3 regions of the Arthrobacter sp. USHLN218 genome follow, and region 2 is predicted to be linked to each of the others. Evidence: riboswitches for the same ligand, from Rfam matches in the RefSeq annotation. Region 2 holds a riboswitch; each other region holds the start of a gene.

Region 1 (3,265 bases), on a different contig from region 2:
TTCGACCACCCCAATGATCTCCGCGCGGACTTCCCGCGCTTCATCCCGGAGGCACTCGAGGCGAACTTCGCCCTGGTCGACTTCCTTAAGGATTTCGGCACCGAAAAAGGCGCCTCCCCGGCACAGATCGCCCTCGCCTGGCTGCTGGCGCAGAAACCCTGGGTCGTGCCGATCCCCGGCGGCACACACCTGACCCACCTGGACGACAATCTGCCCGCAGCCGACCTCGAACTCACCGCGAACGACCTCCGGCGGATCGACGAAGCCCTCGCCGCCCTCGACCTCGTCGGCGCACCCCTCTCCGCCGGGCTCGACGCCGCCATCGACCGCGACCGCTAACCACAGGCAACCTACCGGCCCCGACTCCATCGAAGCCGGCCGGCTTAACACGCCGGCACTCATGGGGGTACTGACAGGCACTCCCAGGCGATCCATGCCCGGTGTTGACTGAAACCCGACACAACCACTAAGGAACCCCACCATGCGAGCAACACTGATGTACGGCGCCGGAGACGTGCGCGTCGAAGCCGTCCCCAACCCCGCCATCCAGGAACCCGCCGACGCGATCGTGCGCATCGTCGCAGGCTGCATCTGCGGCAGCGACCTGTGGCCCTACGCCTCCATGCCGCAGACCCCCGAGGGCGCGCGGATGGGTCACGAATTCGTCGGCATCGTCGAAGAACTCGGATCCGAGGTGACCGGCCTAGCGATCGGGGACTTCGTCATCGCACCGTTCGTCGCTTCCGACGGTACGTGCGATTTCTGCCGGGAGGGACTGCAGACCTCCTGCCGCCACGGGGCCCACTGGGGCGGACATGATGACGGGGGCCAGGGTGAATTCGCCCGTGTCCCGCAGGCCTCCGGGACCTTGGTCGTTGTCCCTGCCGGCTTCGATGAGAAGCTGATTCCGTCACTGTTGAGCCTCTCCGATGTGATGTCGACCGGATACCATGCGGCCAAGAAGGCCGGCATCGCGCCAGGCCAGACGGTCACGGTGATCGGTGACGGCGCGGTCGGCCTCTCAGCGGTCATCTCCGCCAAGCTGATGGGCGCCTCGCGCATCATCCTCATGGGACGGCACCCGGACCGCACGGACCTTGGCCGCGAATTCGGTGCCACCGACGTGGTTTCCGAACGCGGTGAGGAGGGCATCACCAGGGTCAAGGAACTCACGAACGGCGAGGGCACGCACGCCGTGCTCGAAGCCGTGGGCCTCAAGCCTGCGCTCGAGATGGCCATTGGCGTCGTCCGTGACGGCGGCGTCATCAGCCGCGTCGGGGCACCGCAGTTCTCCGACGTGCCGCTCGGGTTCCCCGAGTTCATGCGCAACATCACGCTCACCGGCGGCGTCGCGCCCGCCAGGGCGTACATCGACGAACTACTGCCGCTCGTGCTCGACGGCACCATCGAACCGGGCAAGGTCTTTGACCGGACCATTGGCTTGGACGACGTGCCTGCAGGCTATCGGGCAATGGCCAGCCGCGAAGCCCTGAAGGTACTCGTTCGCCCGTGACCCAGGTCCCGGGACCGACAATGGCCCCGGGACCTGCGTTTTGCCTGCTCAGCGCGTGCGTGAGCACGAACACATGTCACGGGTTTGTAACGATTCAGCAGGGGGCGATACGTTAGATGGCGCCATGCTCCGGACGGTGCCATGGCCTGGTGCGCACGCCGAACTCTGCCAGCGTACCTGTCCGTTCAATTGCACTGGCAGAGGTGGAGGAACCATCATCGGCGCCACCGGCGCCTTGGGGTGAAGTGCGGCCAGCCGAAGCAGTTCCTGCTGTGCGGCGGCCGCGCCGGGATGCTCTCTCTCGAATCCGACAGCTAACTTCTCAGGCGTGTAGAGAGGATTCCCGTGAAGATTCACTCATCGCGCGGTCGCCGGCGTGCCGGCTCCGCCGTTCCACCCGGCCGCCGCGTTCGCGGCCGCCGAAGCGCCGCCGCAGCCTCCTCTGCGGCCGGACTCTCCTCGGTTCGGAAGCCGGTGGCGTTCACCGGCATCGCCGCCGTCGCCACCGGGCTGGCAGCGGCCGTGGTCCTGCCGCTGATTCAGCCAGCGGAACCGGATGCCGCGGGCAACCCCTCGGACGCCAAGACGTTCACGACGACCGGATCGGTAGCGGTATCGACCAGCAGCACGACTCCCGCGTACGACCGGCCCACGGTGGACAGCAAGGCGGCCTCCACCGAGGCTGAACCAAAGCCGGCGGCAGGCGACGTGCTGCCGACCGCCGGCGCCGCTTCCCCGCAGGTCCCCGCGGCAGGAGCGAATGGCCCTGCCGAGGAGCCTGCTGCCGTCCCGACCAGCGACGGTGCGGGAGCAACGGGGACGCCGGAGGCTGCGAGCGCCCCGGCCACCGGCTCGACCCGGGACAAGGCGGCGGCCGCGACCGGTCCGTCCCGGGCCGCCACCGCGGACCCGACCTCGGTGCCGGAATCGACGGGCACGGCGGCGGCCGCGACCGGTCCGTCCCGGGCCGCCACCGCGGACCCGACCTCGGTGCCGGAATCGACGGGCACGGCGTCGTCCGCGCCGGCGAGCCCGCGCCCCACCGCATCCGCCACCCGCACCGAGCGGGCCGTGCCCGACCAGACCGCTCCGGCCCAGCGCAGCGCGCGGGCCACGACGTCGGTGTCTCCGAAGCCTGCTCCGTCCACCGAAACGACCGCTCCCGGTGGTCTTCCCGTGCCTGGCGTATCGGTGGAAATCGGCACTTCGGAGGGCGAAGCGGCGCTGGGGAAGCTTCGGGCAGTGCGCGGCGAGACCGTCGACGACCCGAACTGGCGCTGGATCCGCGCGCATCTGCACGGGCGCGAGGAAGAACGCAGCCGCTAGGCCCTCGTGCTGGTCCGCGGGGACAGAATCCCGCACGCCCCTGCCTCGGACCTGCGGCGGGAGTACGACGGCGGAACTCACGTTCCGCCGTCGTACTTGCTTGAGCTGCGGGCAGCTCAACGGCGGCTCGACCAATTCCCGGATGCGGGATTACCGTTGAGATGGAGTCCGATGATGGACGATTTCAACGCACTGGTGGACACGGCGCGGACGGCCTACGCCCGCGGTGACTGGCATGCCGCCTATCGGGATTTCGGGCGCGCCAGGGAGCTCTCCGGATTGTCAGCGGCGGATCTTGGCCTGCTGGGCAGCGCCGCCTGGTGGGTCGGGGAGGTCCGGGAATCGCTGTCCCTGTCCGAGGAGGTGTACCACCGCTTCCTGGACGGTGGCGAGCCGGCCGAAGCGGCCATGAAAGCGTTGAACCTG
Region 2 (3,265 bases):
CAGGATCGGCACCCGGCGTCCGCCTAGCCAGGGGATCCAGCGGGGAAAGACGGAACCCCAGCGGCAAAGGAGCCCGAGCGTCAGGAGCGTGCCAAGCAGCGCCATCGAGGCCAGGGCGAGGCCTGCGTAGACCATGCCGGTCTCCTGCATCATGGCCAGGACCTCCGGGCTGATCCCCAGCGGGATCCCGGCCGCCCACGCGAACCGTGTGGCTCCGTAGACCGCGGGAATCGCAGCGGCGGCTATGGTCACGGGCGTGCCCCGTCGGCGGGTGGCGGCGGCGAACCGGCCGCCGCCGCCATTGCGGCCGCAGCGCAGGCACGCGCCGGAGGACTTCCGAAGGCTGGCGGCCGCGGTCATGGTCCAGAGCGCCACCCCGGCCAGCAGCACGAGCTGGTGCCCGACGATCGGCCAGCCGTAGTTTTCCGGCAGGGCAGCAGGATCGGTGAGCGCGAGCACCAGCAGGAAGGGAACATAACCCAGCATGGTCAGGATGCGGGTGTCCACGGCGAGCAGCAGGACCGCGGCCGCATAGAGGAGGGCAAACGCCACGGCGGCGCCTGCCAGCAGCCGGCGCGGGCGCCGGCGCACGTGGACCGCCAGCGCCAGCAGTCCGCCGAGCACGGCGCCCGCGGGCAGCAGGTACATGAGCACCTCGCCGAGCGGACCGTTCAGCGGGGCCAATTCCACGGGTACGGCGGGGTCGGCGAGCGGCAGCTTCCGGCCGGGAAGAACGACGGCGAAGGCGGCGGCGGCGTAGATGAGCGCGGCTACGGCGGTGAGCAGCGGCGCGGCGGAAACCGGTCCGCCCTCCCGTAGGCGGGACGGCTGGGGTGCGGCGGCCGGAACGCTATCCGACGGCGGCAGGGGACCGGGGGATGGTGCGGGTGAAGTAGTCATGGCTTCAGTCTGGCCAGGCCCGCCGCGCCGGAGATCCCCCGGACGGGCGGACCGGGTCCCCCGGAAGAGGGAATTCCGGGCTCCGGGGGTTAAAAGGAGCAGCTCCGCCGGAACGAATCCGACGGAGCTGCTCCGTGATCCCGGGACGGCCTATGGGGGAAGGGCCGGCCCGGAAGCCTAAGTTTTAGCGAGCGGTGTAGTAGCCGTCGACGCTCATCCAGCTGGTCGGGTGGACCAGGGTGCCGTCGCCCGGGTTCAGGGCGCTGACCATCTTGCCGCCGCCGAGGTAGATGCCGATGTGGCTTCCGCCGTTCTGCGACACCAGGTCACCCGGCTTCGGGTTGCTGGTCGGGGTCAGGAAAGCGGCCTGGGCCGCGGCGGTGCGGGGCAGCTTGATCCCGGCCTGGGCGTAGACCCACTTGGTGAAGCCGGAGCAGTCCCAGCCGGCCGGGGTGGTGCCGCCCCAGACGTAGGGGCTGCCGACCATCGACTTGGCGATGCCGGCAATGCCGGAGGTGGACGAAGCCGGGCTGATCTCGGCGCTGGCCAGGGAGACGTTCATGCTGCCGGCCGGGGCGGCCTGGACCTGCGGGGCCGGAGCCTCGGCAGCGGGGGCCTCTGCGGCGGGGGCGGGGGCGGCGTCGGCGGCGGCACCGGAGAGGGCGATGACGTCACCCGGGTAGATGATGGAATCCATGCCCAGGCCGTTCGCAGCGAAGACGTCTTCCAGGGCCACGCCGTGCTGGCTGGCGATGGCACCGAGGGTATCGCCCGGCTTCACGGTGTGGGAGGAAGCGGCGGACTGTGCAACTGCGGCCACGGCCTCGGAGGCGGCGGCTTCGGCGGCACCGGCCGGCGCCACGTAGGCGGCGGCGTGGTCCGGGGCCTCGCCGGCGGCGTTGGCAGCGGGCATGCCCGCACCGAGCATCAGGCCGGCACCGGCGGTGACAACGGCGGCGCCGCGGCCGACCTTGCCTGCGTTGGCCGAAACGGACTTGGTGGCCTCGCTGATGAGGAAGTTGCGGGCCGGGGTGGCGCGGTGGCGCGCCGAATTGTTCGTGAACACAGTTGTGCCTCTCCCAATGCCTACGAGGTGAGCTGTCGGGTTCGGATGGGAGTCACCCGGCCGTGGAGCAGTACGGAACGTACTCCTCGGCTTAACCCCAAGGGCTTCGTGGAAGCCCGAAAAACTTGGGTCCCCCGCCTCTGCCAGCGGTAACTGAACGGGCTCGAATTGTGGTGGCAGAGTTAGGCAATCCACTCGAGCTGGCCGGGTAGGGGCCCGACGCTTCGACAACACTACATAACGGTTTGGTAACCACCAACTCGAATCCGGGCAGATGTGGACAACTTCACATTCGGATTCTGTTCATCCACAGTTGGGAATTGATCGAGCAAATCCGGCCTGACTAGGACGGATGTACCCTCCGGGACGACGCCCAAAAGGGGGGTATTAAGACCGTAGAAAAATTTGAGATTGTCCGTTTCCACGAGGTCGGGGTCGGACGGCCAGCAGCCGATCACGAGACCGCCCACGCGCAGCTTCCTGGTGCCTAGGGCCTCGAGCGTCAGCAGCGTGTGGTTGAGCGTACCCAGGCCGCTGCGGGCGACGACGATGGTGGCCGAGTTGTCCGGGAAGCGCGCCGCCAGGTCCGCCAGGGTATGCCCCTCGCCGTCCAGCTCGACCAGCAGGCCGCCGGCGCCTTCGACCAGTACATGGGCGGCCGTTTCAGCCTCGGCCCGGATGTGCCGGACGTGGTCGTCCAGGCCGGGCAGGACCGCTCCCTCCCGGCGCGCGGCTGCGGGCGGGGCCATCGGGTGCAGCAGCCGGACGCCTTCGGAGACCCGGTCCACGCCGGAGAGTTCGCGGACCTCATCGATGTCTCCGGGCTCATCCGGAGCCACGCCGGTCTGCGCCGGCTTGTAGACCGCCACTGGCCCCTTCCGGTGGCCGGACAGCGCGGAGGCAAGCGCCGCCGTCGTCCTGGTCTTGCCCACGCCGGTGTCCGTGCCGGTGACGAAAATGATGCGTGGCAGCCCGCGGATTCCGGGGGCGGTGTCCGCTTCGAGGGGCTGTGGGCCGGGCTGTGTAGGGGTGGTCATGGGAAATCGGGCTCCTGCCGGACGACGACGGTATGGGGGCTCTGGAAGGACAGCAGGCGCAGCCACGCGGGGTCCGGTCCGTGCAGCCGCACCTCGGGCAGGGCACGGGCCGTCTCCTCGAGGACCAGCACGGTTTCCAGCTCGGCAAGCTTCGCGCCGAGGCACCGGTGCAGCCCGTGGCCGAAGGCCAGCGAGTAGGCCGTGGCGCCGGTGTCGGGCCCGTGGTGGCCGCTGAGTTCCAGCACGATCTCCGCTCCGGCGG
Region 3 (3,265 bases), on a different contig from region 2:
GAGCGGGTGGAACAGCGTCTCTATGAGCTGCTGGGCAGGCCCAAGGAATCGCCCTACGGCAACCCGATTCCCGGACTCGAAGCTCTCGGCGGCGAACCCGCCGCCGAATTCGCGACCGGGATGGTGAACCTGACCGAGGCCATGCGCGGCTACTCGGCGGAGCAGCGGGTGGTCATCGTCCGGCTGGCCGAACCGATCCAGGTGGACCCGGAACTGCTGGTCCAGCTGGAAGAGGGCGGCCTCAAGCCGGGTGCGGAGCTGCAGCTGGCCACGGCCGGCGAGTACATCTCGGTCCGTGTGCCCGGCATCGATGGAGCCCTCGAGCTTCCGCCCGAAGTCGCAGCCCACATCTTTGTCGCCCTGGGCTAGGAACGTCTCCGCCCTGGTCACGACGGATAAATCCGTTATCCACAGAGTTGGATAACGGATTTATCACTTGCGGCGGTATGCCCCTATAGTTGGTGCTTGGCGCCGATGCATTGGCGTTACCTGATCCGCAGCCGAACCCTGTCGGCGGATCAGCGTCTCGATCCGACAGGGGCGGAGGACCCATCCAAACGGCAGCACCGTTCAGCTGCCTTGGGGTGAAGCCTCGCCCGGGTTCGGCACCAGCTGCGTTTGTCCGCTGATGCCGCATGCCCGGCGTGGCCGAGTTTCTTCTACTCGAACCCGACAGCTAACTTCGCAGGCTTCCAGGAGAGGGAAGACTGTTGTCAGAACTAAGAGCAACGGGACGGCGCCGTTCAGCCGCGCCCGCTCCGGCCCGGCGGCCACGCACCGCAGCCACCGGCCGCCGCCGCGCCGAAGTTGCAGCATCACCGAGGCCGTCGTTCCGCGGGGCAGGCCACAAGGCTGCCGTCGCCGCCGCTGCCTCGGGGCTGGCGCTGACTATCATTTTGCCGACGACGGCCGGAACGGCCGCCCCCGGTGCGGACCTGCCCGAGGCAGCAGGAGCGGTCGCGGTTTCCGGACAGCCGGTCACTGCCGCGGCCGAGGTCGAACTCCAGTTCCAGCGGACCGGCCTGGGCAGCACGTTCGACCCGGACACGAAGCTCGAGCAGGTCATGGTGGCCGCCGGGGAAGACGCCAAGCCGATCGGCAGCGAAGGGACGCTGTCCCAGCCGATGGACAGCATGAAGATGACCTCCCCGTTCGGCTTCCGGGTCAACCCGGTTACCGGTTACGCCGGGGAAATGCATACCGGCCAGGACTACGGGGCAGCGTGCGGCAGCCCGGTCTACTCGGCAGCCGGCGGTACCGTGACCGAAGCCGGCTGGGCAGGCGGCTATGGGAACCGCGTCGTCGTGGACCACGGCAACGGGCTGAAGACCACCTACAACCACCTCACCAGCATCAGTGCCGAGGTGGGCGACAAGGTCACCCGCGGCGACCTCCTCGCCCAGAGCGGCACGACCGGCAATTCCACCGGCTGCCACCTCCATTTCGAAGTTGTCGTGAATGGGGACATGGTGGATCCGAAGGGCTGGCTCTAAACCTTTCCTCGGCGGCGGATGAAATGGCCGCAGCGGTATCCGACGAAATGGCCGGGCCTGCCCTGCCTGGAATTTTCTCCGCAATGCCAAGTCCGTTCCGTTGTCATTCCGCAACGATTCCGCGGTGCTTAGGCTGCTGTGGCGGAATTCACTTCCGGCCGGTTTAGCCCGGCTTTTGCTCGCAGTTGGTGAATCGTTCCGACCTGCGACGCTTCCGTCGTGATCGTTCCGTCGCCGCGCTGTGATCTGAATGTGACTTATATCCGGTGATCGTATATTCTCTAACTCGTGCCAAATCGCAGAGATGATTTGGCTCCTCCGGATGGATTGCCGAGCTCTGCCACCGACCGGGGTCCGTTCGCACAAAAAATTCGCATGGCAGGGGCGGGGGAACCACTTTACGGGTTTCAGTAGAAACCCTTGGGGTTAAGTTTTGGGCCATTTACGGACAATTGCCGGAAATGCCCATGGCCGGATGACTCCCATCCGAACCCGACAGCTCACCTCGCAGGCATGGGGAGAGGTATTGATCGTGTCTAAGAACACTTCTGTCACGGGTCGCCATCGTGCCGTCCCCGTGCGTACCAGCCCGTTGGAGACGATCTCCAAGGCTGTTTCCTCGAACGCCGGTTCCGTAGGTCGCCAGGCTGCGGTCATCGCTGCTGCGTCCGGACTGGTCCTGACCGTTGGCGTTCCCGCCCAGGCAACCGCCGTCCAGCGCGACGCCTCCGTCCAGGCAGCCGCCTCCGCTCCCTCCCGCATCCAGGTCGAGGCCGTCCAGGCTTCCAGCACCGCCGACCTCGAATTCGACCGCCCGAGCATCAGCTCCACGCCGGCGCCGGTGGAAGAGCCGGAACCGGTCGTTGAAGCTGTCGCTGAAGAAGTGGCGCCCGCCGAAGAAGCACCCGCCTCAGAGTCACCCGCCGAAGAAGCTCCGGCTGCCTCGGCCCCCAAGGAAGAGAAGAAGACCGATGTAGCCGCCAGCGGCATCGGTGCCGCCCTGGTCGCCTCCGCCTACAGCCAGATCGGCGTTTCCCAGGACTGCACCGCCATGGTCGAGAACGCCCTGCGCTCCGCAGGCATCTCCGTCGGCGACCTCGCCCCCGCCCAGTTCTTCGCCTACGGCACCCAGGTCTCCACGCCCCAGCCGGGCGACATGATCTACTACGACGACGCCGGAGCCGGCGTTCCCCACATCGCCATCTACGTGGGCAACGGCCAGGCCATCCACGGCGGCTGGACCGGATACACCACGACCCTGGCCGACGCCTACATCGGCTCGGGCCCGGTCTTCATCCGTCCCAGCGCCTAAGCACGACCCTAAGCCGGCCGGTTGCACAGCATCCCGGCGGCCGACGCGTCCACGGAACGCCGCACCGCAACGGTGCGGCGTTCCGTCGTTAATGCGTGGCGACAAAAGGTTTCAGCTGATGCCCGCGAGAAGCGGCGCCGGTCCGGCAGCGGAAAGAATTAGCGCAGCGCCGCGAATTGCGCTTACTCTAACTCTTGTCGGTGACGAAACATCATGGCCGGGCACAGCAGTGATCCCGCTGACCGGACGTGGTCGGACGAACAGGAATGTGCGATGCGCACACTCGTTCTGAACGCTGGATATGAGCCGCTGGCGGTAGTGACCTTCCGCCGGGCGCTGCTCCTTGTGCTCACTGGCAAAGCGAGCGTCATCGCCGAAGACGGGGACCCGGTGGTCGGACCGAACGACATCCTGGGACGTCCCTCCGTGATCCTGCTCAACCGCTACATCAAAATCCCGT

Evidence for each region. Region 2 has a riboswitch for cyclic di-AMP ahead of WFH44_RS04010 (C40 family peptidase). Riboswitches for the same ligand answer to the same signal wherever they lie in the genome.
Region 1: another riboswitch for cyclic di-AMP. It lies ahead of WFH44_RS16910 (hypothetical protein); the one in region 2 lies ahead of WFH44_RS04010 (C40 family peptidase).
Region 3: another riboswitch for cyclic di-AMP. It lies ahead of WFH44_RS20480 (C40 family peptidase); the one in region 2 lies ahead of WFH44_RS04010 (C40 family peptidase).

What each region holds. Positions count from the first base shown of each region.
Region 1 covers NZ_JBBCYT010000007.1:270,129-273,393, forward strand. Annotated here, with positions in the region: gene WFH44_RS16900 (aldo/keto reductase) at 1-339, shown strand, start outside; gene WFH44_RS16905 (zinc-dependent alcohol dehydrogenase family protein) at 482-1,513, shown strand; cyclic di-AMP (ydaO/yuaA leader) riboswitch at 1,664-1,856, shown strand; gene WFH44_RS16910 (hypothetical protein) at 1,859-2,839, shown strand; gene WFH44_RS16915 (response regulator transcription factor) at 3,011-3,265, shown strand, end outside.
Region 2 covers NZ_JBBCYT010000002.1:91,143-94,407, forward strand. Annotated here, with positions in the region: gene WFH44_RS04005 (hypothetical protein) at 1-900, opposite strand, end outside; gene WFH44_RS04010 (C40 family peptidase) at 1,085-1,966, opposite strand; cyclic di-AMP (ydaO/yuaA leader) riboswitch at 1,970-2,140, opposite strand; gene bioD (dethiobiotin synthase) at 2,200-3,003, opposite strand; gene WFH44_RS04020 (cytochrome P450) at 3,000-3,265, opposite strand, start outside.
Region 3 covers NZ_JBBCYT010000012.1:75,310-78,574, forward strand. Annotated here, with positions in the region: gene WFH44_RS20470 (metal-dependent transcriptional regulator) at 1-369, shown strand, start outside; cyclic di-AMP (ydaO/yuaA leader) riboswitch at 489-706, shown strand; gene WFH44_RS20475 (M23 family metallopeptidase) at 897-1,493, shown strand; cyclic di-AMP (ydaO/yuaA leader) riboswitch at 1,856-2,021, shown strand; gene WFH44_RS20480 (C40 family peptidase) at 2,026-2,805, shown strand; gene WFH44_RS20485 (HNH endonuclease) at 3,079-3,265, shown strand, end outside.